One region of the Bradyrhizobium sp. CB1717 genome, then DNA from elsewhere that is predicted to be linked to it. Evidence: predicted binding sites of a transcription regulator. Region 1 holds the regulator's gene; each other region holds the start of a gene.

The links. The regulator PhoB, encoded in region 1, activates phosphate uptake and scavenging genes when phosphate is short. The targets are predictions, from matches to a motif close to TGTCATNNANCTGTCAT.
Region 2: the regulator PhoB is predicted to act here: its motif matches at 4,564-4,580, upstream of QA649_RS22740 (glycerophosphodiester phosphodiesterase family protein).
Region 3: the regulator PhoB is predicted to act here: its motif matches at 5,438-5,454, upstream of phnC (phosphonate ABC transporter ATP-binding protein).

What each region holds. Positions count from the first base shown of each region.
Region 1 is NZ_CP121666.1:8,933,716-8,943,723, reverse strand. It holds gene QA649_RS41625 (ATP-binding protein) at 1-880, shown strand, start outside; gene pstS (phosphate ABC transporter substrate-binding protein PstS) at 1,025-2,038, shown strand; gene pstC (phosphate ABC transporter permease subunit PstC) at 2,175-3,164, shown strand; gene pstA (phosphate ABC transporter permease PstA) at 3,166-4,011, shown strand; gene pstB (phosphate ABC transporter ATP-binding protein PstB) at 4,008-4,826, shown strand; gene phoU (phosphate signaling complex protein PhoU) at 4,838-5,554, shown strand; gene phoB (phosphate regulon transcriptional regulator PhoB) at 5,577-6,284, shown strand; gene QA649_RS41590 (GcrA family cell cycle regulator) at 6,534-7,046, opposite strand; gene QA649_RS41585 (aspartate aminotransferase family protein) at 7,501-8,709, shown strand; gene argF (ornithine carbamoyltransferase) at 8,709-9,632, shown strand; gene QA649_RS41575 (Hsp33 family molecular chaperone) at 9,865-10,008, shown strand, end outside.
Region 2 is NZ_CP121666.1:4,767,176-4,777,183, reverse strand. It holds gene QA649_RS22760 (nucleoside deaminase) at 1-95, opposite strand, end outside; gene QA649_RS22755 (DUF5076 domain-containing protein) at 98-400, opposite strand; gene QA649_RS22750 (pyruvate dehydrogenase complex E1 component subunit beta) at 404-1,786, opposite strand; gene pdhA (pyruvate dehydrogenase (acetyl-transferring) E1 component subunit alpha) at 1,816-2,838, opposite strand; gene QA649_RS22740 (glycerophosphodiester phosphodiesterase family protein) at 3,094-4,473, opposite strand; gene adh (aldehyde dehydrogenase) at 4,638-6,155, opposite strand; gene QA649_RS22730 (GAF domain-containing protein) at 6,422-7,405, opposite strand; gene QA649_RS22725 (septum formation initiator family protein) at 7,627-7,944, opposite strand; gene QA649_RS22720 (NAD(P)H-dependent oxidoreductase) at 8,043-8,594, opposite strand; gene QA649_RS22715 (MBL fold metallo-hydrolase) at 8,791-9,789, opposite strand; gene QA649_RS22710 (AraC family transcriptional regulator) at 9,905-10,008, opposite strand, start outside.
Region 3 is NZ_CP121666.1:8,735,724-8,745,731, reverse strand. It holds gene QA649_RS40705 (dihydrodipicolinate synthase family protein) at 1-427, shown strand, start outside; gene QA649_RS40700 (selenium-binding protein SBP56-related protein) at 714-2,114, shown strand; gene QA649_RS40695 (hypothetical protein) at 2,198-2,806, shown strand; gene QA649_RS40690 (DUF1045 domain-containing protein) at 2,810-3,508, opposite strand; gene QA649_RS40685 (alpha-D-ribose 1-methylphosphonate 5-triphosphate diphosphatase) at 3,527-4,720, opposite strand; gene QA649_RS40680 (chloramphenicol acetyltransferase) at 4,717-5,379, opposite strand; gene phnC (phosphonate ABC transporter ATP-binding protein) at 5,555-6,364, shown strand; gene phnD (phosphonate ABC transporter substrate-binding protein) at 6,425-7,360, shown strand; gene phnE (phosphonate ABC transporter, permease protein PhnE) at 7,441-8,325, shown strand; gene phnE (phosphonate ABC transporter, permease protein PhnE) at 8,352-9,167, shown strand; gene phnF (phosphonate metabolism transcriptional regulator PhnF) at 9,466-10,008, opposite strand, start outside.

The DNA.
Region 1 (10,008 bases):
GATCGCGACCACGGAGCCGCGGCGCGCGACCTATCTAGACCACGTCCCGGTCGATCGCTGGATGGAGCTGATCATCACGCCGGTGCCGGTGCCGACCTCGTTCGGCGGCGCCGACAAGTGCATGCTGATGACGTTCCACGACCAGACGCCGCTGCGCCGGGTCGAGGAGATGCGCGCCGACTTCGTCGCCAATGCCAGCCACGAGCTGCGTACGCCGCTCGCCGCGCTGTCGGGCTTCATCGACACGCTGCAGGGCCAGGCCAAGGACGATCCCAAGGCGCGGGAACGCTTCCTCGGCATCATGCACAACCAGGCCACCCGCATGGCGCGCCTGATCGACGATCTGCTCTCGTTGTCGCGGGTCGAGCTGTCGGCCCATGTCCGGCCCGACACCCTGGTCGACCTGCTGCCGATCATCCGCCAGGTCGCCGACGGGTTGGAGCCGCTGGCGCGCGAGCGCCAGGTCGAGGTCGAGATCCATCTGCCGGAGCCGCCGGTGATGATCGCGGGTGACCGCGAGGAGCTGCTCCGCCTGTTCGAGAACCTGATCGAAAATGCGCTCAAATACGGCGCCTCGGGCGGACGCGTCATCGTGTCGCTGACCCCCAGCGCAGCCGCTGATGGAACTCAGGAAATCCGGGTCATGGTCCGCGATTTCGGCCCCGGGATCGCGCCCGAGCACCTGCCGCGGCTGACCGAGCGGTTCTATCGGGTCGACGTCGGCGACAGCCGCTCGCAGGGCGGCACCGGGCTCGGATTATCGCTGGTGAAACATATTCTTAACCGTCATCGCGGCCGGCTTTTGATCGAAAGCGTGCCCCGGCAGGGGGCTACCTTTACCGCCTGTTTTCCCCAGGCGAAGCCCCCGGTTCAGCTCTGAAACTCAAGCGATTTCAATCGCTTGGTGGTGTCATCCGACTGTCACGAAACCTTCGTAAAAGCACAGCCGACTGCTCTTAAAGGGGCGGCGCGGGGAGCGCGATCGGGCGCGGATGGCGCTTCGCTCCCCTGTATGGAGACCAGCATGAATTTCATCAAAACGATCGTCGCTGCCGGCTTGGTCGCCGCAACGACGACGGCGGCCTTTGCCGCCGATATCACGGGTGCCGGTGCGACCTTCCCGTTCCCGATCTATTCCAAGTGGGCTGACGCCTACAAGAAGGAGACCGGCAACGGTCTGAACTACCAGTCGATCGGCTCGGGCGGCGGCATCAAGCAGATCCAGGCCAAGACCGTGACCTTCGGCGCCAGCGATGCGCCCCTCAAGGCTGAGCAGCTCGAGAAGGACGGCCTCGTCCAGTGGCCGATGGTGATGGGCGCCATCGTTCCCGTCGTCAACATCGAAGGCGTGAAGCCCGGCGAGATGGTGTTCGACGGCGAGACGCTGGCCAGCATCTATCTCGGCAAGATCACCAAGTGGGACGACGCCGCGATCAAGAAGCTGAATCCGAACGTGAAGCTGCCGTCGGAAGCCATCACCGTGGTTCGCCGCTCGGACGGTTCGGGCACCACCTTCAACTTCACCAACTACCTCGCCAAGGCCAGCGCGGACTGGAAGAGCAAGGTCGGCGAGGGAACCGCGGTCGAGTGGCCGGTCGGCGTCGGCGCCAAGGGCAACGAAGGCGTGTCGGGCAACATCAGCCAGACCAAGAACTCGATCGGCTACGTCGAGTACGCCTATGCCAAGCAGAACAAGCTGACCTACACCGGTCTCGTCAACAAGGCCGGCAAGCCGGTGCAGCCGACCGTCGAGGCCTTCCAGGCGGCCGCCTCCAACGCCGACTGGGCCAAGGCGCCCGGCTACTACGTCATCCTGACCGACCAGCCCGGCGACAAGTCCTGGCCGATCACCGCGGCGACCTTCATCCTCATGCACAAGGAAGCCACCGACAAGGCGGCCTCGCAGGAAGCCATCAAGTTCTTCCGCTGGGCCTTCAAGAACGGCGGCAAGGCGGCTGAAGAGCTCGACTACATCCCGATGCCCGAAGGCGTCGTGACCCTGATCGAGAAGACCTGGGCTGCCGAGATCAAGAGCTAAGGCGCTCCTGTCCCGGACATGGTGCCGGAATGATCTCCAAGATCTCCGCTCCGGATCGGCCTGGTGCCGCATCCGGAGCGCGCCACCAACAACAAGCGTATATGAATAACGGGTACAGGGGATCGGCGTGGCTGAGATGGCTGTCGAGAGCAACGTAATTGATGCTGCCGGACCGTATGATCGCGCCAAGGCCTTGAGCGCGTTCAAGCTCGGCGATCTCACCTTCTACTGGATCACGCGGCTGTCCGCGATTTCGGTGCTGCTCATTCTCGGCGGCATCATCATCTCGCTGATCGTCGGCGCCTTCCCGGCGATGAAGGAGTACGGCATCTCCTTCCTGTGGACGCAGCGCTGGGCGCCGTCGGCCGATCCGCCCGTGCTCGGTGCGCTCGGGCCGATGTATGGCACGCTCGTCACCTCCTTCATCGCCATGCTGATCGCCATCCCGGTTGGTCTGGGCATTGCGATCTTCCTCACCGAGCTGTGCCCGCAATGGCTGCGCCGCCCGATCGGCATGGCGGTCGAGCTGCTCGCCGGCATCCCCTCGATCATCTACGGCATGTGGGGCTTCTTCGTGCTCGGCCCGTTCCTGGCCAACACGTTCCAGCCCTTCATGATCAAGATCTTCGACGGCGTTCCTGTGCTCGGCGCGATCTTCGCAGGTCCCCCGTCCTATCTCAGCCTGTTCAATGCGGCGCTGATCCTCGCCATCATGGTGCTGCCCTTCATCACCTCGATCTCGGTCGACGTGTTCAAGACCGTGCCGCCGGTGCTGAAGGAAGCCGCCTACGGCGTCGGCTGCACCACTTGGGAAGTCGTCCGCAGTGTGGTGATCCCCTACACCCGCGTCGGCATCATCGGCGGCGTCATGCTGGCGCTGGGCCGCGCGCTCGGCGAGACCATGGCGGTGACCTTCATCATCGGCAACTCCTTCCGGATCTCGTCGTCGATCTTCGCGCCCGGCACCACGATCTCGGCGGCGATCGCATCCGAGTTCGCCGAGAGCGATGGCCTGCACCAGTCCGGCCTGATCCTGCTCGGCCTCTTGCTGTTCGTGCTGACGTTCTTCGTGCTCGCGGCCGCGCGGCTGATGCTGCTGCGTCTCGAAAAGAAGGCGGGGAAGTAACATGAACCCGATCTACGTACGCCGCCGCCGCAAGGACATCATCGTCCGCGGGCTCTGTATCGGTGCCGCCGCCTTCGGCGTGACCTGGCTCGCGCTGATCCTGATGACGCTGCTCTATAACGGCCTCGCCGGCCTGAACCTCGAGATCTTCGTCGCGGACACGCCGCCTCCGGGCTCGACCGAAGGCGGCCTGCGCAACGCCATCGTCGGCTCGATCATCATGACCGTGATCGGCGTCGGCATCGGCGCGCCGCTCGGCCTGTTCGCCGGCACCTACCTCGCCGAATACGGTCGCAACGACAAGCTGACCTCGGTGATCCGCTTCATCAACGACATCCTGCTCTCGGCGCCCTCGATCATCATCGGCCTGTTCATCTACGGCGCGGTGGTGGTGCCGATGCGCGGCTTCTCGGCGATTGCGGGCGCGCTTGCGCTAGCCGTGATCGTCATCCCGGTGGTGCTGCGCACGACCGAGGACATGCTGCTGCTGGTGCCGAACGCGCTGCGCGAGGCCGCCTCCGCGCTCGGCCTGCCGCGCTCGCTGGTGATCAAGCGCATCGCCTATCGTGCGGCCCGATCGGGTCTCATCACCGGCGTGCTGCTCGCCACCGCCCGCGTCGCCGGCGAGACCGCGCCGCTGCTCTTCACCGCGCTGTCGAACCAGTTCTTCAGCCTCGGCCTGAACAAGACGATGGCGAACCTGCCGGTTACCATCAACAACTTCGTGCAGAGCCCCTACGCCTACTGGAAGCAGCTCGCCTGGAGCGGCGCGCTGCTGATCACGATCACCGTGCTTGCCCTGAACATTGGCGCGCGCATCCTCGGCGCCGAGAGGACTGCAAAATGACCGATCTTTCCGTATCCGTGAGTTCCAACGCCCATCTGGCCTCGCAGCCGTTGCCGGAAGCGCCCGCCAAGGTGACGGTGCGCAACCTCAACTTCTATTACGGCGAGCACCACGCGCTGAAGAACATCAACCTGACGCTCGGCAGCAACCGCGTCACGGCGTTCATCGGCCCGTCGGGCTGCGGCAAGTCGACCCTGCTGCGCATCTTCAACCGGATGTACGACCTCTATCCGGGCCAGCGCGTCACCGGTCAGCTGATGCTCGACCAGACCAACATCCTCGACCCGAAGCTGGACCTGAACCTGCTGCGCGCCCGCGTCGGCATGGTGTTCCAGAAGCCGACGCCGTTCCCGATGACGATCTACGAGAACATCGCCTTCGGCATCCGCCTCTATGAGAAGATCTCGAAGTCCGAGATGGACGACCGGGTCGAGAAGGCGCTGCGCGGCGGCGCGCTGTGGAACGAGGTCAAGGACAAGCTCAACGCCTCGGGCCTGTCGCTCTCCGGCGGCCAGCAGCAGCGCCTCTGCATCGCCCGCACCGTCGCGGTGCGGCCTGAAGTGATTTTGTTCGACGAGCCCTGCTCGGCGCTCGATCCGATCTCGACCGCCAAGGTCGAGGAGCTGATCCAGGAACTGTCCGAGAACTACACGATCGCGATCGTCACCCACAACATGCAGCAGGCGGCGCGCGTCTCCGACAAGACCGCTTTCATGTATCTCGGCGAGCTGATCGAGTTCGACGACACCAGCAAGATCTTCACGTCGCCGACCGATCGGCGCACGCAGGATTACATCACCGGCCGGTTCGGCTGAGGAGACGGGACATGGGTTCTGAACATACCGCAAAGGCTTTCGACACCGACCTCCAGGAGCTCACCCGCCTGGTCGCCGAGATGGGCGGCATCGCCGAGCGCATGATCGTCGATTCCGTCGATGCGCTGATCCGCCGCGACGTCGCGCTCGGCCAGCGCGTCGTCACCATCGACGCCGAGCTCGACGCGCTGCAGAAGAAGATCGAGGAGCGCGCCGTGCTCACCATCGCCCGCCGCCAGCCGATGGCGGTGGATCTGCGCGAGATCGTCGGCGCCATGCGCGTTGCGACCGATCTCGAGCGCATCGGCGACCTCGCCAAGAACATGGGAAAGCGCGTCGCCGCGCTCGATGCCGACTTCCATCCGCTCAAACTGTTCCGCGGCCTGGAGCACATGACCGACCTCGTGCAGCAGCAGGTCAAGTCGGTGCTGGACGCCTATGCCGCGCACGATCTGCCGGCTGCGATGGCGGTGTGGAAGGGCGACGAGGAAGTCGACGCCATCTGCACCTCGCTGTTCCGCGAGCTCCTCACCTACATGATGGAGGATCCGCGCAACATCTCGTTCTGCATCCATCTGATGTTCTGCGCCAAGAACATCGAGCGGATCGGCGATCACGCCACCAACATCGCCGAGACCGTGTTCTACATGATCGAGGGCCAGGCCATCACCGACAAGCGGCCGAAGGGCGACATGACGACCTTCGCCACGACGGTCCCGAATACCTGAAGACTTAAGGAGCGACGACACCATGGGCGCACGCATTATGGTGGTTGAGGACGAGGAAGCTCTCACCGAGCTTCTCCGCTACAACCTCGAAGGCGACGGCTATGACGTCGAGACGGTGATGCGCGGCGACGATGCCGACACCCGCCTCAAGGAGCACATCCCCGACCTGATCGTGCTCGACTGGATGCTGCCGGGCCTCTCGGGCATCGAGCTGTGCCGGCGGCTGCGGACCCGTCCCGAGACCAAGCAGCTTCCCATCATCATGCTCACCGCGCGCGGCGAGGAGAGCGAGCGGGTGCGCGGGCTTGCGACCGGCGCCGACGACTACATCGTCAAGCCGTTCTCGGTGCCGGAGCTGCTGGCGCGCGTGAAGGGCCTCCTGCGGCGCGCGAGCCCTGAGCGGCTCGCCACCGTGCTCGCCTATGGCGACATCGAGCTTGATCGCGACAAGCGCCGCGTCGCGCGCTCGGGCCGGCCGATCGATCTCGGCCCGACCGAATATCGCCTGCTGGAGTTCTTCCTGGAGCATCCCGGCCGCGTGTTCTCGCGTGAGCAGTTGCTCGACAGCGTCTGGGGCCGCGACATCTACATCGACGAGCGCACCGTCGACGTCCATATCGGCCGCCTGCGCAAGCTGCTCAATCTCGGTCGCGAGCAGGACCCGATCCGCACCGTCCGCGGCGCCGGCTATGCGCTCGACGATCGCTTTGCGAAGGCCGAGCAGACGTAAGCTGGTTTGGGGGCTATTGCCGCAGCATGGGTGTCGTCCCGGCCGAGTGCGCAATTGCGCACGGGGGCCGGGACCCATACCGCGTGATCTATCGATGAAGCGCGGTGCAAGTTGCGCGGCGCAGCCGCGTCACAGAGAGTCTTCGCCAAACCGCATTCGGTGGTTATGGGTCCCGGCCTTCGCCGGGACGACAGCGGAGTGTGTTGAGCCGTCATCGTGTGACGGCTGCTTCTTGATCTCAGAACAAGCTCACCGCGTGCCCGGCTTGGCCGGCGCGCGACGGCGGTCCGCCGCCGGCTGATACGCCACGCGCGAGTGCTGGGCGCAGTAGGGCAGGCCCGACAGCGCCTTGCCGCCGCAAAAGAAGAAATCCGGGCTCGAGGGATCGCCGACCGGCCAGTGGCAGGTCGCCTCGTTCAATTCGAGCAGCGACAGCCGCTGGCTCATCGGCACCACGTTGTCGTAGGTCACAGGCTCCGCCTCGACTTCGACCTCGAAGGCCTGTGCCAGCGCGGTGTTGCCGCGTGCGATGGGGCGGCTGACCCGCATCATGTGCTGAGCCGGACGCGCCTTGCGCGGCCGGGGAGCTGCCGATGAGGGGCTCTTGGCGCGGCCGGACAGGCCGAGCCTGTGCACCTTGCCGATCACGGCATTACGGGTCACGTTGCCGAGCTCGGCTGCGATCTGGCTGGCCGACAATCCGGCCTCCCAGAGCTTTTTCAGCTGCTCGACGCGATCGTCGGACCAGGTCAAAACCGTCATTGCACCCTTTCCCTCGCCGTGCGGCTGCCGTCCTGGCGCCTTGCGGCGAATGCCTAAGCCTCGAAAAACCCGTGCCGCCAGAATCCCTTAAGGCTCGCCGGGCGTAACCAGAACGCCCGAACGTTTACGCCGGTACATGAGGACTTAGAGGATCAGAACTGCTGCACGAGATGTCGTATCTGACAAGCCAAACGCTACAATATGGCGTGACTCACGCGCAAGAGTCAGCCGACTCGCTTCCACATGTTCCGTGGCAAAAACCCCGCAAATCCGGCACCGCAAGACTACGGATTCAGCGTTTCGCGGGGCTTTCGGGCGGCATTGACACCCGTTCTACCCGGCATAAGATAGTGTCACGTGCCGCCCTTAAAAGGCGGCACGTTTCGTTTTCCGGGCCGGTCAATGGTGCGCTGCGTGAGCGCGTTGAGGCCGTCCGCAACATCAAGTGATCGTCATGACTAACAGCGCCGCGCCGCATTTGCTCCCCGTTTTCGCCAGGGCCGACCTCGGTTTCGAGCGCGGCGAAGGCTGCTGGCTGATCGCGACCAATGGCGAGCGCTATCTCGATTTCACCTCGGGCGTCGCGGTGAACGCGCTTGGCCACGCCCATCCCGCGCTGGTCAAGGCGCTGCAGGAGCAGGCGACCAAGCTCTGGCACATGTCGAACCTGTTCCAGAGCCCGGACGGCGAGAAACTCGCCGCACGTCTGTGCCAGGAAAGCTTCGCGGACTTCGTGTTCTTCTGCAATTCCGGCGCCGAGGCGCTGGAAGGCGTGATCAAGCTGGTCCGCCATCATCACTTCTCCAAGGGTCATCCGGAGCGCTACCGCATCATCACCTTCGAGGGCGCCTTCCATGGCCGCACGTTGGCGACGCTGGCTGCGACGGGATCTGCAAAATATCTCGAAGGGTTCGGTCCGCCGATGGACGGTTTCGACCAGGTCCCGCACGGTGACATCGAAGCCGTGAAGAAGGCGATCGGTCCGCAGACCGCCGGCATCCTGGTCGAGCCGATCCAGGGTGAGGGCGGCGTACGTTCGTCGACGCCCGCTTTCCTCAAGGCGTTGCGTCAGCTCTGCGACGAGAAGGGACTGCTGCTCGCCTTCGACGAGGTGCAGACCGGCATGGGCCGCACCGGCGATCTCTTCGCCCATCGGCGCACCGGCGTTACACCTGATGTGATGTCGCTCGCCAAGGCGCTCGGCGGCGGCTTCCCGATCGGCGCGGTGCTGGCCACCGCGGAGGCGGCAGCCGGCATGGGCCCCGGCTCGCACGGCTCGACCTTCGGCGGCAATCCGCTGGCGATCTCGGCTGCCAATGCCGTGCTCGACGTCATGCTCAAGCCCGGCTTCTTCGACCACGTCCAAAAGATGTCGCTGCTGCTCAAGCAGAAGCTCGCCTCCGTGATCGACCGTCACCCTGACGTCGTCAGCGAAGTGCGTGGCGAGGGCCTCTTGATCGGCATCAAGGCTGTGGTGCCCTCGGGCGATCTCGTTGCGGCCTTGCGCAATGAAAAACTGCTGACGGTCGGCGCCGGCGACAATGTCGTGCGCTTCCTGCCGCCCTTGATCGTCACCGAAGCCGAGATCGAGGACAGCGTCACGCGGTTAGAGCGCGCCTGCGCTGCGATCTCGTCCAGCCAGACCAAGCGGGCGGCAAGCTGATGAGCAGGTCGCCGAAGCACTTCCTGGATATCAACGAGCTGCCGTTGTCGGAGCTCAAGAGCATGCTCGACGCCTCCTCCGCCATGAAGGCGAAGCAGAAGGCGCATCAGCCGGTGAAGCCGCTCGAAGGCAAGACGCTGGCGATGATCTTCGAGCGTCCCTCGACGCGCACCCGCGTCTCGTTCGACGTCGCCATGCGTCAGCTTGGCGGCGAGCCCATCATGCTCACCGGCGCCGAGATGCAGCTCGGCCGCGGCGAGACCATCGCCGACACCGCGCGCGTGCTGTCGCGCTATGTCGACGCCATCATGATCCGCATCCTCAACCATGATGCGCTGCTGGAGCTTGCCGCGAATGCGACCGTGCCCGTCATCAACGGCCTGACGCGGCGCTCGCATCCCTGCCAGGTGATGGCGGACCTCCTCACCTATCAGGAGCATCGCGGCCCGATCGAGGGCCGGACGGTGGCCTGGACCGGCGATGACAACAACGTGCTGGCGTCCTGGGCCCACGCCGCCGAGCGCTTCAAATTTCAGCTCAATGTCGCAACGCCCCCGGAACTCGCGCCGAAGAAGGCGATGCGCGACTGGATCAAGGCAACAGGCGCTCCGATCGTGCTCGGCACCGATCCCGAAGCCGCCGTGAAGGGCGCCGATTGCGTCGTCACGGATACCTGGGTGTCGATGGGCGACAAGGAGGGTGAGCGCCGCCACAACGTGCTCAAGCCCTACCAGGTCAATTCGAAGCTGATGTCGCTGGCGAAGCCCGACGCGCTGTTCATGCACTGCCTGCCGGCCCATCGCGGCGAGGAGGTCACCGACGAGGTGATCGACGGCCCGCAATCGGTCGTGTTCGACGAGGCCGAAAACCGCCTGCACGCGCAGAAGGGCATTTTGGCCTGGTGCTTCGACGCGGTGAAGTAGCGGCGCAGTCGCGTAAAATTGGATCCTCGTCCTGGCGAAAGCCAGGACCCATTACCACCGGCCGTGGTTTGGCGAAGGTTGGCAATTGTCATCTCGCGCCCCAACTCCCGCTTGGGGTAATGGGTCCTGGCTTTCGCCAGGACGACACTGAGTTTGTACTCGCTTGCATGCCATCCCATCGCCGGAACACACCCCCTTCCATTCCCCGCTCTCCGACCCCAGATAAAGCGCCATGGTTTTTCAATCCCCTGACATGAAAACCGGGCCTGAAGGCCCGGTTCGCGCGCCATCCGCCGTTCCGGTCGACGACGCCGTGCTGCCCTACGAGGTCGACGCGCTCGATGTGCGCGGTCGCCTGGTGCGGCTTGGCCCTGCG
Region 2 (10,008 bases), 4.2 Mb from region 1:
ACGGCGCCGATCGGCAGGCCGCCCTGCGCGATCGAAGCCTCGGCCTCGCGGATCGCCTCGAGCATGAAATCGTAATGATGGGCTTCGATCGCCACGGTCAGTGTCCCTTCCCGCGCGGCGTCGTGGTGCCGGTGTCCGTGGGACGCTCGATCTCGGCCTGGAACATGTCGAGGATCCGGTTCAGCGCATCCTCCTCGGTATATTCGCTCTCGCGCGCATAGGCGCGCGCGGCGTGGCGGGCGAGATCGACGAGCAGCAGGCCCCACATGTCGGGTTCCTCGAAGGCGCGCTGGAACGCCATCGACAGCCCGCCGTCCAGCACGAACACGCGCAGGATCTCGACCGCGTCGTCGCGGGTCATGACGTCGGGCGGCAGTGGCTGCTCCTTGGGGCCCGCCATGGTCTACCTGTAGCAGACGGCTTTGGCGGCCTCGACGACTTCCGCCGCCGAGGGCAGCGCGAGCTTCTCCAGGTTGGCGGCATAGGGCATCGGCACGTCCTTGCCGGAGACGCGTGCGACCGGCGCGTCCAGGTAGTCAAACGCGTTTTCCATGATGCGCGCGGCGATCTCGGCGCCGACGCCGCTCTGAGCCCAGCCCTCTTCCACCGTGACGGCACGGCCCGTTTTCTTCACGGAGTTGATGATGGTCTCGGTGTCCATCGGACGCAGCGTGCGCAGATCGATCACCTCGGCCTCGATGCCGTCCTTGGCGAGTTCGTCGGCGGCCTTGAGCGCATAGGTCATGCCGTTCGACCAGGAGATGATGGTGACATGGCTGCCGGAGCGCACGATGCGCGCCTTGCCGATCGGGATGATGAAATCATCGAGCTTGGGCACTTCGCCGGTGTGGCCGTAGAGCACCTCGTTCTCGAGGAAGATCACCGGATTGGGATCGCGGATCGCGGCCTTGAGCAGGCCCTTGTAGTCGGCGGCCGAGAACGGCGCGACAACCTTGAGACCCGGAATGTTCGAGTACCAGGCCGAATAGTCCTGACTGTGCTGGGCGGCGACGCGCGCAGCGGCGCCGTTCGGCCCGCGGAACACGATCGAGCAGCCCATCTGGCCACCGGACATGTAGAGCGTCTTGGCCGCGGAGTTGATGATCTGGTCGATCGCCTGCATGGCGAAGTTGAAGGTCATGAACTCGACGATCGGCTTCAGGCCGGTCATGGCGGCGCCGACGCCGACGCCGGCAAAGCCGTGCTCGGTGATCGGGGTGTCGATGACGCGCTTGGCGCCAAATTCCTGAAGGAGGCCCTGGGTGACCTTGTAGGCGCCCTGATATTCAGCGACCTCTTCGCCCATCACGAACACGTCGGCGTCGCGGCGCATCTCTTCGGCCATGGCGTCGCGCAAGGCTTCACGGATGGTCTGCGTCACCATCTCGGTGCCGGCGGGCACTTCCGGATCGGGCTCGGCGACGGCTTGCGGCGCAGGCGCAGCCTTGGGCGCGGGTGCCTCGGCTTTTGCTGCCGCAGGCGGCGCGGACTCCGCAGCCTTCGCGGCCGGCGCAGGCGCTTTGGCAAGATCGGCCGCGCTCTCGCCGTCGGCGAGAATGGTCGCGATCGGCGTGTTCACCGCGACGTCGGCGGTGCCCTCGGGGATCAGGATCTTGCCGAGCGTACCCTCGTCGGTCGCTTCGACCTCCATGGTCGCCTTGTCGGTCTCGATCTCGGCGATCACATCGCCCGACTTGATCGTCTCGCCCTCTTTTTTCAGCCACTTGGCGAGGTTGCCCTTTTCCATCGTGGGCGACAACGCGGGCATCAGCACTTGAATTGGCATATCGACTCCAAAAGAAAGCTTGCGCGCGTTCAGCGGTAAACGTCGGTCCAGAGCTCGGCGGCATCCGGCTCGGGATCATGCTGGGCAAAGTCGGCGGACGCATTGACGATGTCGCGCACCTCGGCGTCGATCGCCTTGAGATCGGCCTCGCTCGCCTTGGCCGCCAGCAGGCGATTGCGCACCTGCTCGATCGGGTCCTGATCGTGACGGACCTTCTCGACCTCCTCGCGCGTGCGATATTTTGCCGGGTCGGACATCGAATGGCCGCGATAGCGGTAGGTCTGCATCTCAAGGATGAAGGGGCCCTTGCCGGCGCGGCACCATTCCGCCGCTTCCTCGCCCGCCGCCTTGACGGCGCGAACGTCCATGCCGTCGACCTGCTTGCCGGGGATGTTGAAGGACGCACCACGCTTCGAGAAATCCTGCTGCGCCGAGGCGCGCGAGACCGAGGTGCCCATGGCGTAGCGGTTGTTCTCGATGACGAAGATCACCGGCAGCTTCCAGAGCTCCGCCATGTTGAAGCTCTCATAGACCTGGCCCTGGTTGGCCGCGCCGTCGCCGAAATAGGTGACGCTGACATTGCCGTTGCCGCGATAGTGATTGGCGAAGGCGAGGCCCGTGCCGAGCGAGACCTGGGCGCCGACGATACCGTGGCCGCCGTAAAAGTGCTTCTCCTTGCTGAACATGTGCATGGAGCCGCCCTTGCCCTTGGAATAGCCGCCGCGGCGGCCCGTGAGCTCGGCCATGACGCCGTTGGCGTCCATGCCGGTGGCAAGCATATGGCCGTGATCGCGATAGCCGGTGATGACCTGATCGCCCTCCTTGAGGGCCATCTGCATGCCGACCACCACGGCCTCCTGGCCGATATAGAGATGGCAGAAACCGCCGATCGCACCCATGCCGTAGAGCTGGCCGGCCTTTTCCTCGAACCGCCGGATCAGGAGCATCTCGCGGAGCGCCTTGAGCTCCTGCTCCCTGGTGAATTCCGGGGGCGATGCGCCGTCGGTCTTGTCCTGTGCAGCGCCTGCGGCGGCTTTCTTGGGTGCGGCCATGGGAATTCCGGGTCAGAGAAAACTTCAGCCCTCTCTAACCCAAGTCAAACGCCCTTGGAAAGCACCGCGGCGGCATGGCACGACTTTCATTATGCCGCACTGCAACGTGGCCGAAACTTTGCAAAACCTTTAGGCTTGATCAGGCAACTTTAGCTCACGCGCCAGCGAACGTGGCGCGTGCCATGCACGCAACGAAATTCGGACGCGTTTATCCGCGGGTCTGAACCCTCGCACGCGTCCGATTCGCCGTGCCGCCTACCAGCCCAGCTCGCGCAAATACGCTGCGCGGGCAGCGACGCCGGTATGCGTGAAGTCGCTGAAGACCCCATCGACGCCGAGCCGGAAGAATTTGAGATATTCAAGGCTGGGATCACCGCGATAGTCGGCTGCGAGATATTTCTTCTCGTTCCGGAATGTGAAGACATGCACGAACAGGCCGAGCTTGTGCGCATCGGTGACGAGGCTGGTCGGGTCCTGCGTCGAAGCCTCCGGCGTCGATCCCTTGTAGGGCGTGCCGTCGGCGTTGCTGTCCTTCCACGGCGCGATCTTGAGTGGAACGATATAGGCCTTCCACGGACCGATGCCGTCGGCATAGGTCTTGATCTCGGCAAGGCCCTCCGGGGTCAGCATCGCATCGTAGAGGCGCGCATCGCCCGCAACCGTCCAGTCGAACGGACGCGAGCTCGTGATGTTGTTGAGGAGCACCTTGCCGGTTTTGAAGTCGATACCGTTGCCGTCGATCAGCTGGACCTGCCGCGTCTGGAGCCCGTGGCTGCGCATATATTTCAGGCTGCCGGGCTCGAAGCTCTGGACCAGGATGGGCGCGTCCTTGGTGTTGAGGCCGTTGTCCTTGATGATCTTGATCAGGGCATCTTCGAGCGGATGACTGCCGGCCGGGCCGCAGCCATTGGCGATCGCCTGGGCATTGTTCCAGGTCGGGTTCTTGGTTTCGGGGTAGACGAGGATCGAACGCCCGGTCTCCTTGCTCTTGGCCTTGGCGATGTCGATGACGTCCTGGAAGCTGATGATCGGGAGCTTGCCATTGAAGACCTTCGGCCGCTCGTTGGCCGCGTCATAGGTGGTGCCGGCGATCCATTCCTTCAGCTCGGCCATAGTGAAATCGGTGATCGACCAGTCGTTGGTGTGGTCCTCGCCGTCCACGATCAATGACTTCAGCACCGATTTCGGATCAGCCGGATCGGTGAGGTCCGTCAGGTAATCGGCAGGCGCGCTCGGGGAAGCTGGCGCCTTGACGCGCACGCCGGGCATCGTGCGCTTGCGCGCGGCTACGGTCGCATTGGTCTTCGCGACCTCGGCAATGTCAGTGTTGTCGCTGAGCCAGGGATTATGCCGCACGACCAGCACGCAATCCTTGGTCAGGTGCAAATCCTCTTCGAGCGCGTCGGTCCCGACGGCAGAAGCGAGGTCATACGACGCCTCGGTCTCTTCCGGCACCAGTCCCGGCAGGCCGCGATGGCCGAGGACGAGCGGCGCCTTGCCATCGACGGTCAGGAAGGGTTTTGCGCCTGATGGCGCCGCAGCGGTCTGCGCGAAGGCCATCGACAGCGGGAGCACCGCGGCCCCGAACAGAATCGCCCCAACATACATTGTCCGCCGTGAACGAATGTTCCGCATCGCCAAGCCTCCGTCTTTGCCCGGCATTGCTGCGAATGCCGACAGCGCCGAACCCGGATAGGCGCGGCGCTGCCGTCTTGTCCCAATTCTCTGACAGATGGATGACGGTGGAACGGCGGCGCAGGGGTGCGCCGCCCTCTCCTGCCTGAACAGATCTTGCCCGATCAGAAGAAACCCAACTTCTTCGGGCTGTAGCTGACCAGGAGATTCTTGGTCTGCTGGTAGTGATCGAGCATCATCTTGTGGGTCTCGCGACCGACACCCGACTGCTTGTAGCCGCCGAAGGCCGCATGCGCGGGATAGGCATGGTAGCAGTTGGTCCAGACCCGGCCGGCCTGGATCGCGCGGCCGAAGCGGTAGCAGCGGTTGGCATCGCGGCTCCAGACGCCGGCCCCGAGGCCATAGAGCGTGTCGTTGGCGATCGCGAGCGCTTCGTCGTCGGTCTTGAAGGTCGTGACCGAGACGACCGGGCCGAAGATCTCCTCCTGGAAGATGCGCATCTTGTTGTGGCCTTCGAACACCGTCGGCTGGACATAGAAGCCCTTGGCGAGGTCGCCGCCGAGCTCGGCACGACCGCCGCCGGCCAGCACCTTGGCTCCCTCCTGCTTGCCGATGTCGATGTAGGAGAGGATCTTTGCGAGCTGCTCGCTCGATGCCTGCGCGCCGATCATGGTGTCGGCCACGCGCGGATCGCCCTGCTTGATCGCGGCGACGCGCTTCAGCGCCCGCTCCATGAAGCGGTCGTAGATGTCGGCGTGAACCAGCGCCCGGCTCGGACAGGTACAAACCTCGCCTTGGTTCAGCGCAAACATGACAAAGCCCTCGATCGCCTTGTCGAAGAAGTCGTCGTCCTCGGCGGTGACGTCCTTGAAGAAGATGTTCGGCGACTTGCCGCCGAGCTCCAGCGTCACAGGGATGAGGTTCTGGCTGGCATATTGCATGATCAGCCGGCCGGTCGAGGTCTCGCCGGTGAAGGCGATCTTGGCGATGCGCGGGCTGGACGCCAGCGGCTTGCCGGCCTCGAGGCCGAAACCGTTGACGATATTGAGCACGCCTGCCGGCAGCAGGTCGGCGATGATCTCGGCCCAGACCATGATCGAGGCCGGGGTCTGCTCGGCGGGCTTGAGCACGACGCAATTACCGGCGGCCAGCGCAGGCGCAAGCTTCCAGCAGGCCATCAGCAGCGGGAAGTTCCAGGGAATGATCTGGCCGACCACGCCGAGCGGCTCGTGGAAATGATAGGCGATGGTGTCGTGGTCGATCTCGCCGATCGAGCCTTCCTGGGCGCGCACCACGCCGGCGAAATAGCGGAAATGGTCGATCGCGAGCGGCAGGTCGGCGGCCCGGGTCTCGCGGATCGGCTTGCCGTTGTCCCAGGTCTCGGCAATTGCGAGGCGCTCGAGATTCTCTTCCATGCGGTCGGCGATCTTGTTCAGGATCGCGGCGCGCTCGGCGACGCTGGTGCGGCCCCAGGCGCCCTTGGCGGCATGCGCCGCGTCGAGGGCGGCCTCGACGTCCTGCGCGTCGGAGCGCGCGATCTTGCAGACGACCTGGCCGTTCACCGGCGAGGCATTGTCGAAATACTTGCCGGCAGCCGGCGGGACGAACTTGCCGCCGATGAGATTGTCATAGCGTTCGGCGAAGGGATGCTGGGTGACGCCCAGGAATTCCACCTTGTTCATTGATCACTCCCGATGTTGCTGTTTGCGCTTGTCGTCGCCTGTTCGCGACTTGCGCAGACGATGATGCGGGAGGCGTTTTCTGTCAGCCCGGTCGGGAGCGATGGCGGCGCGGACCTGTCGCAGTTCTGCGACAGTCGTCGGCGAGGCAGCGCGAGATGGGGTGCTCGCAGCCTCCATGTCGTCATCGCGAGCGCAGCGAAGCAATCCAGAGTCCCTCCGCGGAAAGATTCTGGAGTGCTTCGCTGCGCTCGCAATGACGGCTGAGTTCAGTGGTTCAGCTCGAACCGCTTGAGCTTGCGGTGCAGCGTGGCCCGGCTGACGCCGAGGGCCTTGGCGGCGGCGGAAACATTGCCGCCCGCGCGGAGCAGCGCCCGCTGCAACACCGCGCGCTGACCGCCGGCAAGGTGGTCATGCGCGACATCACCGCCGAGCAGATCGGCCGCAGGCACTGGCCGCAACGGGCGGCCGGGCGCGATCCCAATTCCATTGCCAAGTCCAATGCCAAGTCCCACCCGGGCGGAGCGGGTCGCGCCAATCACGAGATCGTCCGCATCGACGGCCACGAGGCCGCCGCACTGGCCGTCCGCAGCCGGCGTCAGCACGATGCGGGCATGGGCGAAGGCGCGGCGGAACATGTCGGCCTCGATGCGTTTGGCCGCCTCGCCCGCCGCCAGTGCGATCAGGCTGGAAAACGCATCGGTCCGGTCGGCGCGGCAGGAGGAGACGTCGAGCACACCGGCAAAGGCCGCCTCGTGGTTGTAGATCGGAACCGCAGTGCAGCTCAGAAGCGTGTTGCGGGTGAAGAAGTGCTGGTCGCGGTCGATCGTCAGCGGCCGCTGCTCGACGACGCAGGTGCCGATGCCGTTGGTTCCCTCGTGCTCCTCGCTCCAGAGCGCGCCGGTCCACAGGCCCCAGGATTGGAACGTCGCATCGTCCGCGGGCGTGCCGCGACGGTCGACCGGCACCCCCTCGCCGTCTGCAAGCAGCACGCAGCAGCCGGCCGCACCCACCGCCTGATAGAGCCGGTCCATGGCGCCCTGCGCGGCGGCCAGCAGCGGCGCGATGCGCTCGCGCGCCGTGCGGAGTTCCGCCTCCGTCAGCCGCTTCGGCAGGCCGCGGCCGGAGGGGTCGAGATGATGCAATCGGGAGGAACGGCGCCAGGAGGCCACGAGCGCGGAACGAGCCGCCTGGCCTGATGCAATGGCGGCCTCGACACGGGCCGCGTGATGCTGGGGGACTTGCCCATTCATCACCGTTTCCTCCGGGTGGCATTCTTAAGTCGTGCCGGCAGGGCCTTATTGATCTCCGTCAACCCTGGAGGCCGCGCGTCGAACAAGCCATGCCCCCGCCGGTAAAGCTCCGTCAAGGCGGCAAAGCGACCGCAGACTTGCGACGTTCGATGTAGTGGAGAAGCACGCTAGGAGCTCCCGGCCGCCGGCTTTCGATGCCGGTTTCGAATCGCGCGAAAACGCTAGTTCGGCGGGATCATCCGGACGAGATCATGCGGATTGACGTAGTCGAGCTGGAACCGTGCCCGCTCATCCAGCATGTCGGGATCGATCCTCGAGGTGCGCAGCAGCGAGACGCGCTGCTCGCTCCGAGCCCGCTCGCGCTTGAGCTGCGCCAGTTCGCTCGTCAGCGCGATGATCTCCTGGTCGAGCTCCTGGCGGGCGTTGAGGCCGTATTTGCCGGTATAGGCGTTGACGCCGAAATAGCCGACGATGGCGGCCGCCATCGCATAGAGGGCAAGACCGGTCAGGATCGATTTCAGGCGCGCGCGGGAGACCATCTCGGGAAGATGGGGCAGCTTGGTTAAGGGAGCGCTAACGCCCCTACCCGCGTCGTAGTCATGGCCGAGTCAGGCCCGGCCATGACGAGAGCGTGTGTTCACCCGTGATGCTTCGCCACGTGCGCAGCGAAGGCGTCGATGTAGGCCTGCAGCACGCCCTTCAGCGAGTCCTTGGTGAGGTTGCCCTCGGCATCGAAGGCATCGCCGACAGCGTTCAGGTAGGTCTCGGGCTGCTGCATGATCGGGCCTGTGATGCCCGGCAGGATGGTCTGCAGCGTCTTGGCGGCGCTGACGCCACCGAGCGGTCCCGGCGAGTTCGAGATGATACCGACCGGCTTGCCGTTGAACGAGCTCTTGCCATAGGGCCGCGAGGCGACGTCGATGGCGTTCTTCAGGGCGCCCGGAATGGCGCGGTTGTATTCGGGGGTGACGAAGATGACGCCGTCGGACTTCTGGAGCTTGTCGCGGAAGGCCAGCCAATCCGCGGGCGGCGCGCCCTCGAGGTCCTGATTGAAGAAGGAGATGCCCGCCGGCGTGATGACCTCGAGCTTGAGCGTATCAGGCGCGAGCTTGGCGAGCGCATTGGCGATCTTCAGCGAAAAACTGTCCTTGCGCAGGCTGCCGGCGATAACGACGATTTTGTAGGCCATGGGGTGTCCTTGAAACCTTGAGGGGAAGTGCCGCGCGGCACTTAAGCGATCCGGATCGATGGATGCAAGTGCATGAACCGGTCCGATTTGGAAACGCTGCGTTTCGCGAAAGCAGATATTGAGGCCCGGCTACGCTGCAAAACAATCAGGCCGCCCAGCGGCGGCCTGATGTTTCGCACAAAATCTGCAAGGGCGATCAGATCGTCGGATTCCAGGCCGACGGGATCAGGCGGTACTTGGCACCGTCCTTCTCGACATGACCGACCGAGGGGAAGGTGAAGTGGAAGCCGATCACGGTGGCCTTCTCCGCCGCCGCCATGTCGTAGAACTTGTGGCGCGTCGCCTGCGCCAGCGCGGCGTCGGCATCGAACATCACGTGCCAGTCCGGATTGCGCAGAAAGAACTCCGGAATGTTGGTGACGTCGGACTGGATCAGCACCTTGGCATCGCCCGAGGCAACCGCGAACGAGGTGTGGCCGGGAGTATGGCCGGGCGTCGCGATCGAGGTGATGCCAGGCGCCACTTCCTTGCCCCAATCGTACTTCGTCACCTTGGACTCGAGTCCGGCGAAGGTCTTCTTCACGTTGGCGAAGTAATTCTTCATCATCGGATTGGACTCGGCCTTGGCGGCGTTGTCCTCGCTGGTCCAGAATTCCCAGTCCTTGCCCGGCACCATGATCTCCGCGTTCGGGAACGCGAGCGCGCCGTCGGCCAGACGGATGCCGTTGGTGTGGTCGGGATGCAGATGCGACAGCAGCACGACGTCGATGCTCTTCGGGTCGACACCAGCGGCGGCAAGGTTTTGCAGGGTGCGGCCGACGGCGCCCTTGCTCGGCTCGAGATTGGCGACGCCGTTGCCGGTGTCGATCAGCACGAGCTTGGAGCCGGTGTTGATCAGCTGCGGATTGAACGGCACCGTAACCATGCCCTTGGGCATGTAAGCGGCTTCACCGGCGGCCGCGGCTTCTTCCTTCGGCACATTGACGACGAACTTGTCGGGCATCGGGAAAGTGCGCGCGCCGTCGTTGATCGAGGTGCACTCCAAGCTGCCGACCTTGTAGCGATAGAAGCCCGGCGCCTGCGTCCCGGCTGGCGGCACTGAAGCATTGGCAATGGTCGGGCGAAGTCCGGTGGCGGCGGCCGCACCGACGGCGGCGACGCCTGCGAGCAGGTGACGACGATTGAGATCGGTCATGGAATGAAGTCCCCTTCTGAGCGCCTTGCGGTTTTTCCGCTTTCAACGGCGGCGGGAATAATCCCCGGCTTCGCCCAGAAGGCAAGTCCTTCTTTCGGTGATGCGCCGTCGCACATCACGATAATTTATTCGGGGCGTTGGGGAATTTTTCGCCCGTGGCCTGTCCGCGCCAGTATCGCTTCGGCGCATGGCCGTAGACTCGCTTGAAGGCGTGTCCGA
Region 3 (10,008 bases), 200 kb from region 1:
CTATTTCAAGATCGAGGTTCCGGGCGCTGCTGCAAAGCTTCGCAGCCTGATCGAAGCGGGAGGCAAGGACATCGAGGGGCCCTGGGACGGCGAGGAGGCGATCACGCTGCTCGCCGATCTCGACGCCGGCGCCACCGGCGCCATGACCGGCGGCGGCTATCCCGACGGCATCCGCCAGATCATCGATCCCTATTTCGCCGGCGACCGCGAAAAGGCGAAGGCCGCCTATGAACGCTGGCTGCCGCTGATCAATTACGAGAACCGCCAATGCGGCCTGATCGCCTGCAAGGCGATGATGCAGGCCGGCGGCGTGATCAAGTCGGAGGCCGTGCGGCATCCCTTGCAGCCGCTGCATCCGGCGACCCGGGCCGGGCTCTTGGAGCTCGCCAAGGAGCGCGATGCATTGGCGCTGCGGTGGGGGAAATAGGTCTCTCCGCCGTCATTGCGAGGAGCGAAGCGACGAAGCAATCCGGACTGTTTCCGCGGAGAAATCCTGGATTGCTTCGCTTCGCTCGCGATGACGGGGGCCGCCCATTTCGCCTGAAGGCGTCGAATTAGCGCGGCCCGGGCCGTTTCCCGCAGCTCGGCGATGGCATATTGTACGCTTGCCGACCAGGCCCACGGAGCATCTCAAGACATCGCGCAACAGTTCTTCATTATGCCGCTATCCCGAGCCAGGTTGGAGCGAACCGACAGAACAGGGAGGCAGTGCCATGACGATGAGGCCGGATCCGACCTTTCACGCATCGCCCAAGCTTGCGATGGAAGCACCTGCGGAGAACTTTGCCTACACCTTGCTGCTCAGTCCGGATTTCTCGAAGCCGGACGCTCTCGCGGTCATCGACGTCAAGCCGGGATCGCCGACCTATAGCCAGATCGTCCACACCGTGACGATGCCCAACAAGGGCGACGAGTTTCATCACTTCGGCTGGAATGCCTGCTCCTCCGCCTTGTCGCCTCTCGTTGGCCACGCCTTCATCGAGCGGCGCTATCTCATCATCCCCGGGCTGCGCTCGTCGCGGATCTACATCATCGATACCAAGCCCGATCCGACCAAGGCCAAGATCCACAAGATCATCGAACCGGAGGAGGTCTTCAAGAAGACCGGTTACTCGCGGCCGCACACCATCCATTGCGGGCCGGACGGCATCTATGTGAGCACGCTGGGCGGCGGCGGCAAGGACGGCACCAATGGACCTCCAGGCGTCTTCATCATGGATTGCGAGACGTTCGATGTCCTTGGACGATGGGAGATCGACCGCGGCCCGCAGACACTGCATTATGACTTCTGGTGGAATCTGCCGCGCGATTACATGGTGACCAGCGAATGGGCGTTGCCGCCGCAGTTCGAGAACGGGATCGTCCCAGAGGATCTGCTAGCGAATAAATATGGCCATCGTCTCCACTTCTGGGACCTTCGCGCCCGTCGCAACGTCCAGACCATCGATCTCGGCGCCAATCATCAGATGGCACTGGAGGTGCGGCCGGCGCACGATCCGGTTCGCGAGTACGGCTTCGTCGGCGTCGTGGTCGACACCACCAACCTCGAAGCATCGATCTGGACCTGGTGGCGCGAGGGTGGAAAATTCCATGCCGAAAAGACGGCGACGATCCCTCCCGAGCCCGCGCCCAAGGAGAAGCTCCCGCCACTGCTGCAGGGATTTGGCGCCGTGCCACCGCTTGTGACGGACATCGACCTGTCGATGGACGACCGGTTTCTCTATGTCTCGTGCTGGGGCACGGGTGAAATGCGCCAGTACGACGTCAGCGATCCCAGAAAGCCGAAGCTTGCGGGCTCGGTCCACATCGGAGGCATCGCGCGCCGCACGCCCCATCCCAACGGCAAGGCCTTTGCGGCGGGACCGCAGATGGTCGAGATCAGCCGCGACGGCCGGCGCGTGTACTGGACCAATTCACTCTATTCCACCTGGGACGACCAGTTCTATCCCGATGGGGTTCCGGGCGTGGAGGTCATGGCCAATGTCGGTCGCAACGGCGGCCTCGAGCTCGACAAGGACTATTTCGTGAGCTTCCCCGACGGATATCGTGCGCACCAGATCAGGCTCGAGGGCGGCGATTGTTCGACGGACTCCTTTTGCTACCCGTCGGTCTAGATTGGACGCATGCGAGCCCGGCGCTCGCCTGGCTGTGGCTCGCGCTTGTTGCGAGCGGTCTCTACCACGGGATCAATCCGGGCATGGGATGGCCGCTCGCCGTTTCCGCCGGACTCCTGGAAAAGAGCCCGCGCGCGCTCTTCCGTGCATTGTGGGCCCTGGCGGCCGGGCATCTCCTGGCCACACTTCTCGTGCTGCTGCCATTCGCGTTCCTCCTCGTGCTGGCCGAATGGCAGCGTCCGATCCAGATCGGTGCGAGCCTGCTCGTCATCGGCTTCGGCGTCTATCGGCTGATCGACCGGCGCCATCCACGGTCGCTGGCACGAATTCCGCCAACGCAATTGGCGCTCTGGTCATTTGCCGTCGCCATTGCTCACGGCGCCGCCCTGATGCTCGTGCCGATCTATCTCGGGCTCTGCCAGGCCTTCGAGCTCGATGCCGGGCATGAGGCGGCAGGCGCGCTGATGAAGGCAAGCCTTTTGAAGTCAAGTTTCGGGATGGCGGTGCTGGTGTCCCTGGTTCACGTGACCGCCATGGTCGGCACCGGCGGGTGTCTGGCGTGGCTGGTCTACCGCTATCTGGGATTGAGGTTCGTTTCGCGAAGCTGGTTCAATCTGGATGCCATCTGGGCAACCAGCCTCATTCTGGTCGGCGCGGTGGCGCTCGCCTTCAATCTTGCGAGCTGGCGCTAAGCTCTACCGCGCCAATGCCCACTCGCCGATGATGCGGAAGCGCGCCTTGGCATCATCCTGCCTGAACAGCGCGAGGCGATCGATTGCCAGCGCATCGAGATCGAGCGTCGCAAACCTCGCGCGCAGCATCTCCAGGATCGGCCCGCGCCGCTCCGCATCCAGCCGCCCCGTCAGCGTCATGTGGAAGCGGAATTCTTCCATCACGTAAGGATAGCCCCAGCGATCGAGATAATCGCGCTGCCGTTCGCTGAGCTTCTCAGGTCTACGCCGCGCGCGATCTTCCGCGGTCAGCACGGTGCGAAAGGAATCGAATTCCCGAACGCAATCGGCGGCGAGTTGCTCGATCGCACCGACGGGCTCGGCCGGAATGACCGCAATGAAGCCGCTGATAGAATCGACGATGGGGCGGATCGTCGGGATCGTCCGTGCCTTGCCCGCGAACGCCGCGCAGGCCGTGACCAACTCCGCTTCGGTCCTGCCGGGCGCGAGCGCCATCGGCGCTTTCAGCGTGCCGTGAAAGCCGTATTTGCGGGGATCGGCGGTGATGTCGCGCCAGTCGGGCGCGACATGCCGTGCGTCGTGGGGAAACGGCAATTCGTCGCCGGTGTAGGCATCATAACCGAGCAGCTCGGCGCCGAAGCGGGAGAGGGCGCTGTTGCTGCCTGCGGCAAAATAGATCGCGTAACGGGGGGAATCGGTCATCGTCCGAGCATAACCGGTTTAGGCCGCAACGACAGCTTCGCGCGGCGTTGCCACCGCTGCGAGCAGCCGTGTCGCATCGGTAAGATGCACGAGCTTGCCGCCGGCGATCACCGCGATCAGCCGAGGCCGCAGCGGCATGCTGTCGTCGACCAGCAGAATGTCCGCGCGGTGTCCTTCCGCGAGCACGCCGCGATCGGTGAGGCCGGTCGCGCGGGCAGGACCGGCGGAGACCAGATTCCAGGCTTCGGTCAGCGGCAGGACGCCGTCGGCGGCGAGGCGGAATGCGGCGAGCAGCTGTGCGGGATAGTAGTAATCCGACGCCAGCACCGAGCAGAGCCCTTTTGCGATCATGTCGGACGCCTTGGTCCAGCCGGTGTGGCTGCCGCCGCGCACGACGTTGGGCGCGCCGTAGACAATGGCATCGCCGTGGCTTGCCGCTGCCCGCGCGGTCTCCTCGTTGATCGGAAACTCCGCGATGTCAGCGCCCAGCTCGCGAAACTCCTGGCGCATCGCCGGTGTCGCATCGTCGTGCGAGAGCATCCGCACCGCGGCGGTGCGGGCGGCCGAAGCCAGCCGTGACACAGAGGCCGGCACGTCAGCGGCGCGCGCCACCACGCGATCGACCAGCTTGTCAAAATCCTCGCTCGACAGCCCGGTGCGCTCCACCATGCGGTTGCGCTTGCGCGGCTTGGCCATGTCGGCCACGGTGCCGTCCATGTGGTCGTTGAAGGCGAACAGGTCGACGCGGCCCTCGCTGAGCCATTGCGCGATCTCGTCCTCCGCGTCGAGATTGTAGGTCTCGTGCCGCAGATGGAAGCGGGTGTCGGCGGCGAATTGCGGGCGCTGCCGCTCGATCGCCTCCATCAGGCCGCGCGCGTTGCCGACGCTGCGCAGGCCCGGCTCCCACGAGCAGGTCGTGGCGTGAAACACCGTGGTGATGCCGTTGCTGATCGCCTGGCGGTCGCTGTCGGCGAGCGCGACGTCGATCGGGAAGTCGACGCCGGCGCGCGGCATCATCTGCCGCTCGAAGGCATCGCCGTGCAGGTCGACGATGCCGGGTAGCACCAGCAGGTTGCGCGCATCGATCGCGAGCCGCGCGCGGCCGCGAGAGGCGTCGACCTCGGCAATATCGATACCAGAGACACTCAGGGAAGTTTCGACGATCTCGGCGCCGATCAGGGCCCGGCCGCCTTCAAGGAAAATGTCTGTCACGCGATTGCGCTTTTCTTGCTGCTGCGAGGGGAGCTTGTCCGTGCTTCATACGTGGCGAGGAAATCTTCAATCCCGAGCTTGCGGAAATGAGGCAGGGCTTCACGCAATTTGTCGTGATCCCAGTCCCACCAGGCGAGCCTTGCGAGCCGATCGGCGATCTCTTCCGAGAACCGCCGCCGCACGATCCGCGCCGGATTGCCGGCGACGATGGTGTAGGCCGGCACGTCCTTGGTGACGATGGCGCCGGCTGCGATCACCGCGCCGGTGCCGATGTTGCGGCCCGGCAGCACGATCGCGCCATGGCCGATCCAGACATCGTGGCCGATATGAACATGATGCTGGCGCCGCCAATCGAAGAACTCGGCATCGTCGCTCTCGCCTTCGAAATAGGCGCTGGAACGATAGGTGAAATGCGCCTGCGTCGCGCGGTGCATCGGATGATTGCCCGGGTTGATGCGCGTCATCGCTGCGATCGAGCAGAACTTTCCGATGGTCGTGTAGGTGATATGCGCGTCGTTCACGACATAGGAGTAATCACCCATCGTGACCTCGTGCAGGATGGTGCGCGCGCCGACCTCGGTGTAGGCGCCGAGCCTGGTCTCATGCAGCTTCGCGGACGCGTCGATGGTCGGTTGGACTGAGAGCACCTTGCCGGCCATGTTGCGTCCGAACGTTCGAGGGCGGGCGTTCCTCTTCGAGTGGCTTGATGACAACATCATGACGCAGCGATGACAGGGGATGAGGTGTGTAGGATCGCCGCAGCGCAACGTGCGTGTCACACAAGTGTCAAGCGTCGGCGTTAGCGGTTGGCTCCAGCTACTCTGGAGCTCCTGTATGCTGGTGGTTGAAGGTCTGACGTGCCGCTTTGGCGCAAAAGCCGCGGTGGACGACGCTTCGTTTCAAATCTCCCCCGGCGGATTCGTCGGTGTGATCGGACGTTCCGGCGCCGGCAAGTCGACGCTGCTCCGGACCATCAACCGCCTGGTGACGCCGACGCAGGGGCGCATCCTGTTCGACGGCACCGATGTCACCGCATTGCGCGGGAAGGAATTGCGGCAGTGGCGCGCCCGCTCGGCGATGATCTTCCAGCAGTTCAACCTGGTCGGCCGGCTCGACGTCCTCACCAACGTCCTGATGGGGCGCCTTGCGACGATGCCGGCCTGGCGCTCGCTGACGCAGACCTGGCCCGAGCAGGACAAGGCGCTGGCGATGTCGGCGCTCGAGCAGTTCGACATCGCCTCGCTCGCCGCCCAGCGCGCCGACCAGCTCTCCGGCGGCCAGCAGCAGCGCGTGGCGATCGCCCGCGCGCTGGTGCAACAGCCCGACATCATCCTCGCCGACGAGCCGATCGCCTCGCTCGACCCGCGCAACACCAAGATCGTGATGGATGCGCTGCTGCGCATCAACAAGCACTTCGGCATCACCGTGCTCTGCAACCTGCATTCGCTCGATCTGGCGCGCAGCTATTGCGACCGACTGATCGGCATGGCGGCGGGCCGCGTGGTGTTCGACGGCGCACCGGCCGCGCTGACCGACCACGTCGCGCGCGAGCTCTACGATCTCGAAGCCGCCGACGTCATGGGCGGCGCGCCTGCGCCGGTGCCCGAGGGCGTTCCGGCGCTCGGAACGGCGGCCGCCGCCTGAGCCGCGCCTGTTTGGTTTTCAGTTTTGCGTCAACCGACCCCAACCGATGAAGAGGGTATCATGATCACTCGTAGATTAATCCTTGCCGGCGCCGCCGCGCTCGCGTTCACGACCTCTGCCTCCGCGGACGACTGGAAAGCCAAATATCCCGAGCTGACCTTCGCGGTCGTCCCGGCCGAGAACGCCTCCGGCGTCACCGAGCGCTGGGCGCCGTTCATGAGCTATCTCTCCAAGGAATTGGGCGTGAAGGTCACGCTGCGCATCGCCAACGACTATGCTGCCGTCATCGAAGGCCAGCGCGCCGGCAACATTCACATCGCCAGCTACGGCTCGGCTTCGTTCGCCCGCGCCCGCCTGACCGGCGTCAAGACCGACGCCTTCGCCAACGATATCAACGCCGACGGCTCGACCGGCTATTATTCGGTGTTCTTCGTCAAGGCGAGCAGCGCCTACAAGAAGATCGACGACCTCAAGGGCAAGAACCTCGGCCTCGTCGATCCGAACTCGACGTCGGGCAACAACGTGCCGCGCTTCGAGCTCGACAAGATGGGCATCCCGGATGCCGACACCTATTTCAGCAAAGTCGTCTTCACCGGCAGCCACGAGAACGCGATGCTGGCGCTGGCGCAGGGCACGGTCGACGTCGCGGCCAACCAGTGGACCACCGACGACGATTCGACGCTGGCTCAGATGCTGACCAAGGGCATGCTGAAGAACGCCGACGGCTCGGCGATGAAGAAGGACGACTTCCGCATCATCCACAAGTCGGCACCGATCATCAACGGTCCCTACGCCTACAATGCCGACCTGCCGGATGATGCCAAGGCGGCCATCGCGAAGGCCTTCTTCGACGCGCCGGCGAAGGACAAGGCGGCGTTCGATCGCCTCCAGGACGGCCAGAAGAAGGGTTTTCATCACGCCACCACCAAGGACTGGGATGGCACGATCGATCTGATCAAGTTCGTCGACGCGCTGCGCAAGAAGAAGGCGTCCTGAGTTTTCGGGACGACGCCACTGGAGCCGGGTCGATGGACCCGGCTCTTTCTCTTTCTTGAACCACCACTCGCCTTGACCCAATGACCGTCGCGGTTTCCATCCTCCCCGAGCAGCAGCTTGCCGCGCTGAATGCCGCCTATCGCCAGGCGGTCGCGCGCAGGCGCCTCCGTCTCCTGGTGGGCGCCGCGATCTTTGCCGCAGCGCTGGTTCTCGCCGCGATCGGCGCAGAAGTGAATCTGCGCACGCTGTTCACCTATTTCGGCAACTTCGTCAGCTATTTCGACCGCATCCTCACGCTCGACAGCGGCCAGCGGGTCTGGACCGATGTCGGCGAGTGGCTGTGGGGCTGGCGCAAATGGCTGAAGATGCTGGGTGAGACGCTGCTCATCAGCTATGTCGGCACGCTGATCGGCGCGACCTTCGCCTTCGCCCTCAACTTCTTCGCGGCTGAAAACACCTCGCCGTCACCCTGGCTGCGCTTCACGGTGCGGCGCCTGCTCGAATTCGCCCGCACCGTCCCGGGCATCGTGTTCGCTCTGGTCTTCGTGATTGCCTTCGGCCTCGGGCCAATGGCGGGCGTGCTGGCGATTGCAATCCACTCCACCGGCGCACTGGGAAAATTGTTCTCGGAGATCGTCGAGAATGCCGACATGAAGCCGGTCGAGGGCATCCGCTCGACTGGAGCGAGCTGGCTCTCCTGCATGCGATTTGCCATCGTGCCGCAGGTGACTGCGGGCTATGCCAGCTACGCCCTGCTGCGCTTCGAGATCAATGTCCGCGAGGCCTCCGTGATGGGCTTCGTCGGCGCCGGCGGCATTGGCCAGGAGCTCGTCGTCGCCATCCGCAAGTTCTACTACTCCGACGTCAGTGCCATCCTGCTCACCATCATCGTCACCGTCTTCATCATCGACATCACCACCGGCTGGCTGCGCGGCCGCCTGTTCGGCAAGGAGGCGCGGACGTGACGCCGCAGGAGGTCGATACGCGCCAGATGCGCGCGCGCTACCCCGATGTGTTCGACCGGCCAGCCGCGGCGCGGCTCGCGATGCCGGCGATGATCGTCGCGGCGTTCGCAATCCTGATTTATGGTCTCGTCGATCTCGATTTCTCGCCGTCGCGCTTCTTCGCCGGCCTCAGCCAGCTCGGCTGGATCAGCCTGATGATGATCCCGCCGGATCCCGGCTCCTCGCTGCCGATCTACCTGAAGGCGCTGGGGGAGACGCTCTCGATCGCGCTGCTCGGCACCACGCTGGCGGCGGTGTTTGCACTGCCGGTGAGCCTGCTGGCGGCGCGCAACATCGTGCCGTCCAACATCCTGCGCTTCCCGATCCGCCGCTTTCTCGATTCGATCCGCGGCGTCGACACGCTGATCTGGGCGCTGGTCTGGATCAACGTCGTTGGGCTCGGCCCGTTCGCCGGCGTGCTCGCCATCGCCGTGTCGGATTTCGGAGCGTTCGGAAAACTGTTCTCGGAGGCGATCGAGGGCGCCGACCAGAAGCAGGTTGAAGGCATCCGCGCTTCCGGCGGCAGCCCGTTGCACGAGATCCGCTTCGGCCTGCTGCCGCAGGTCCTGCCCGTCATCGCCGGCCAGGTGCTCTATTTCATCGAATCCAACACGCGCTCGGCCACCATCATCGGCATCGTCGGCGCCGGCGGCATCGGCCTCCAGCTCGCCGAGCAGATCCGCGTGCTGGAATGGCAGAAGGTGTCGTTCCTGATCCTGATGATCCTGGTCGCCGTCGCCGCGATCGATTTCATCTCGGGCAAGCTGCGGTTTGCGATTATCGGGCGAAGGGCGGTCGCCTGATCAAAGGTGCCGTAGGGTGGGCAAAGCGAAGCGTGCCCACCACCTTTAACAATCGAGAAAGATCGTGGGCACGGCGCGAAGTGCGCCTTTGCCCACCCTACGATGCCGCGCTCTGCTTGCTTTCTTCCCTTCCCCCTTGTGGGAGAAGGTGGCGCGAAGCGCCGGATGAGGGGTATGTCTCCCCAGATTCAGATCAGCGTTTGCGGAAACATACCCCTCACCCGTCTCGCCGCTATCGCGGCGAGCCACCCTCTCCCACAAGGGGGAGAGGGGAAGAAATGCGCGTATCGCGAAACGCTCACCCGTTCTCCACCAGGAACTCCACGCGTTCCGCGGCGAAGCGCGAATGCTTCGTCACCAGCGGCTTGCCGGCGAGATCGTGGTCGGTGGCGTCGACCACCAGGATCGGCCGCCCCAGCGGCAGGTCGAGACGTGCGGCGTCGGTGGCATCGACGATGCCGGCGGTGATCCGGGTCGCGCCGCGGCGATAGTCGCTGATCCCGTAATGCTCGAGCATCTTCGTCATCGATCGTGTCGCCGCGAACACCTCGCCTGCGCCCGGAAACAATTCGGCTGACAGCCACGTCGTGGAGACGCAGATCGGCGTGCGGTCGGCGAGCCGGATCGCCTCGATCCGCACCAGGGGCGCGCCGGTCTTCAACCCCAGCTCCCGCGCCAGCTCACGCGTCGCGACATCATTGGTCGCCTCGATCAGCCGGCCATGCGGCTCGCGGCCATCGGCGCCGACGATCTCGGAGAAGCGCGTGCGCGAGCGCAAGGGATAAGCGAGCTTCTGCGCCTCGACATAGGTTCCGCTGCCGCGCTCGGCCCGCACCAGACC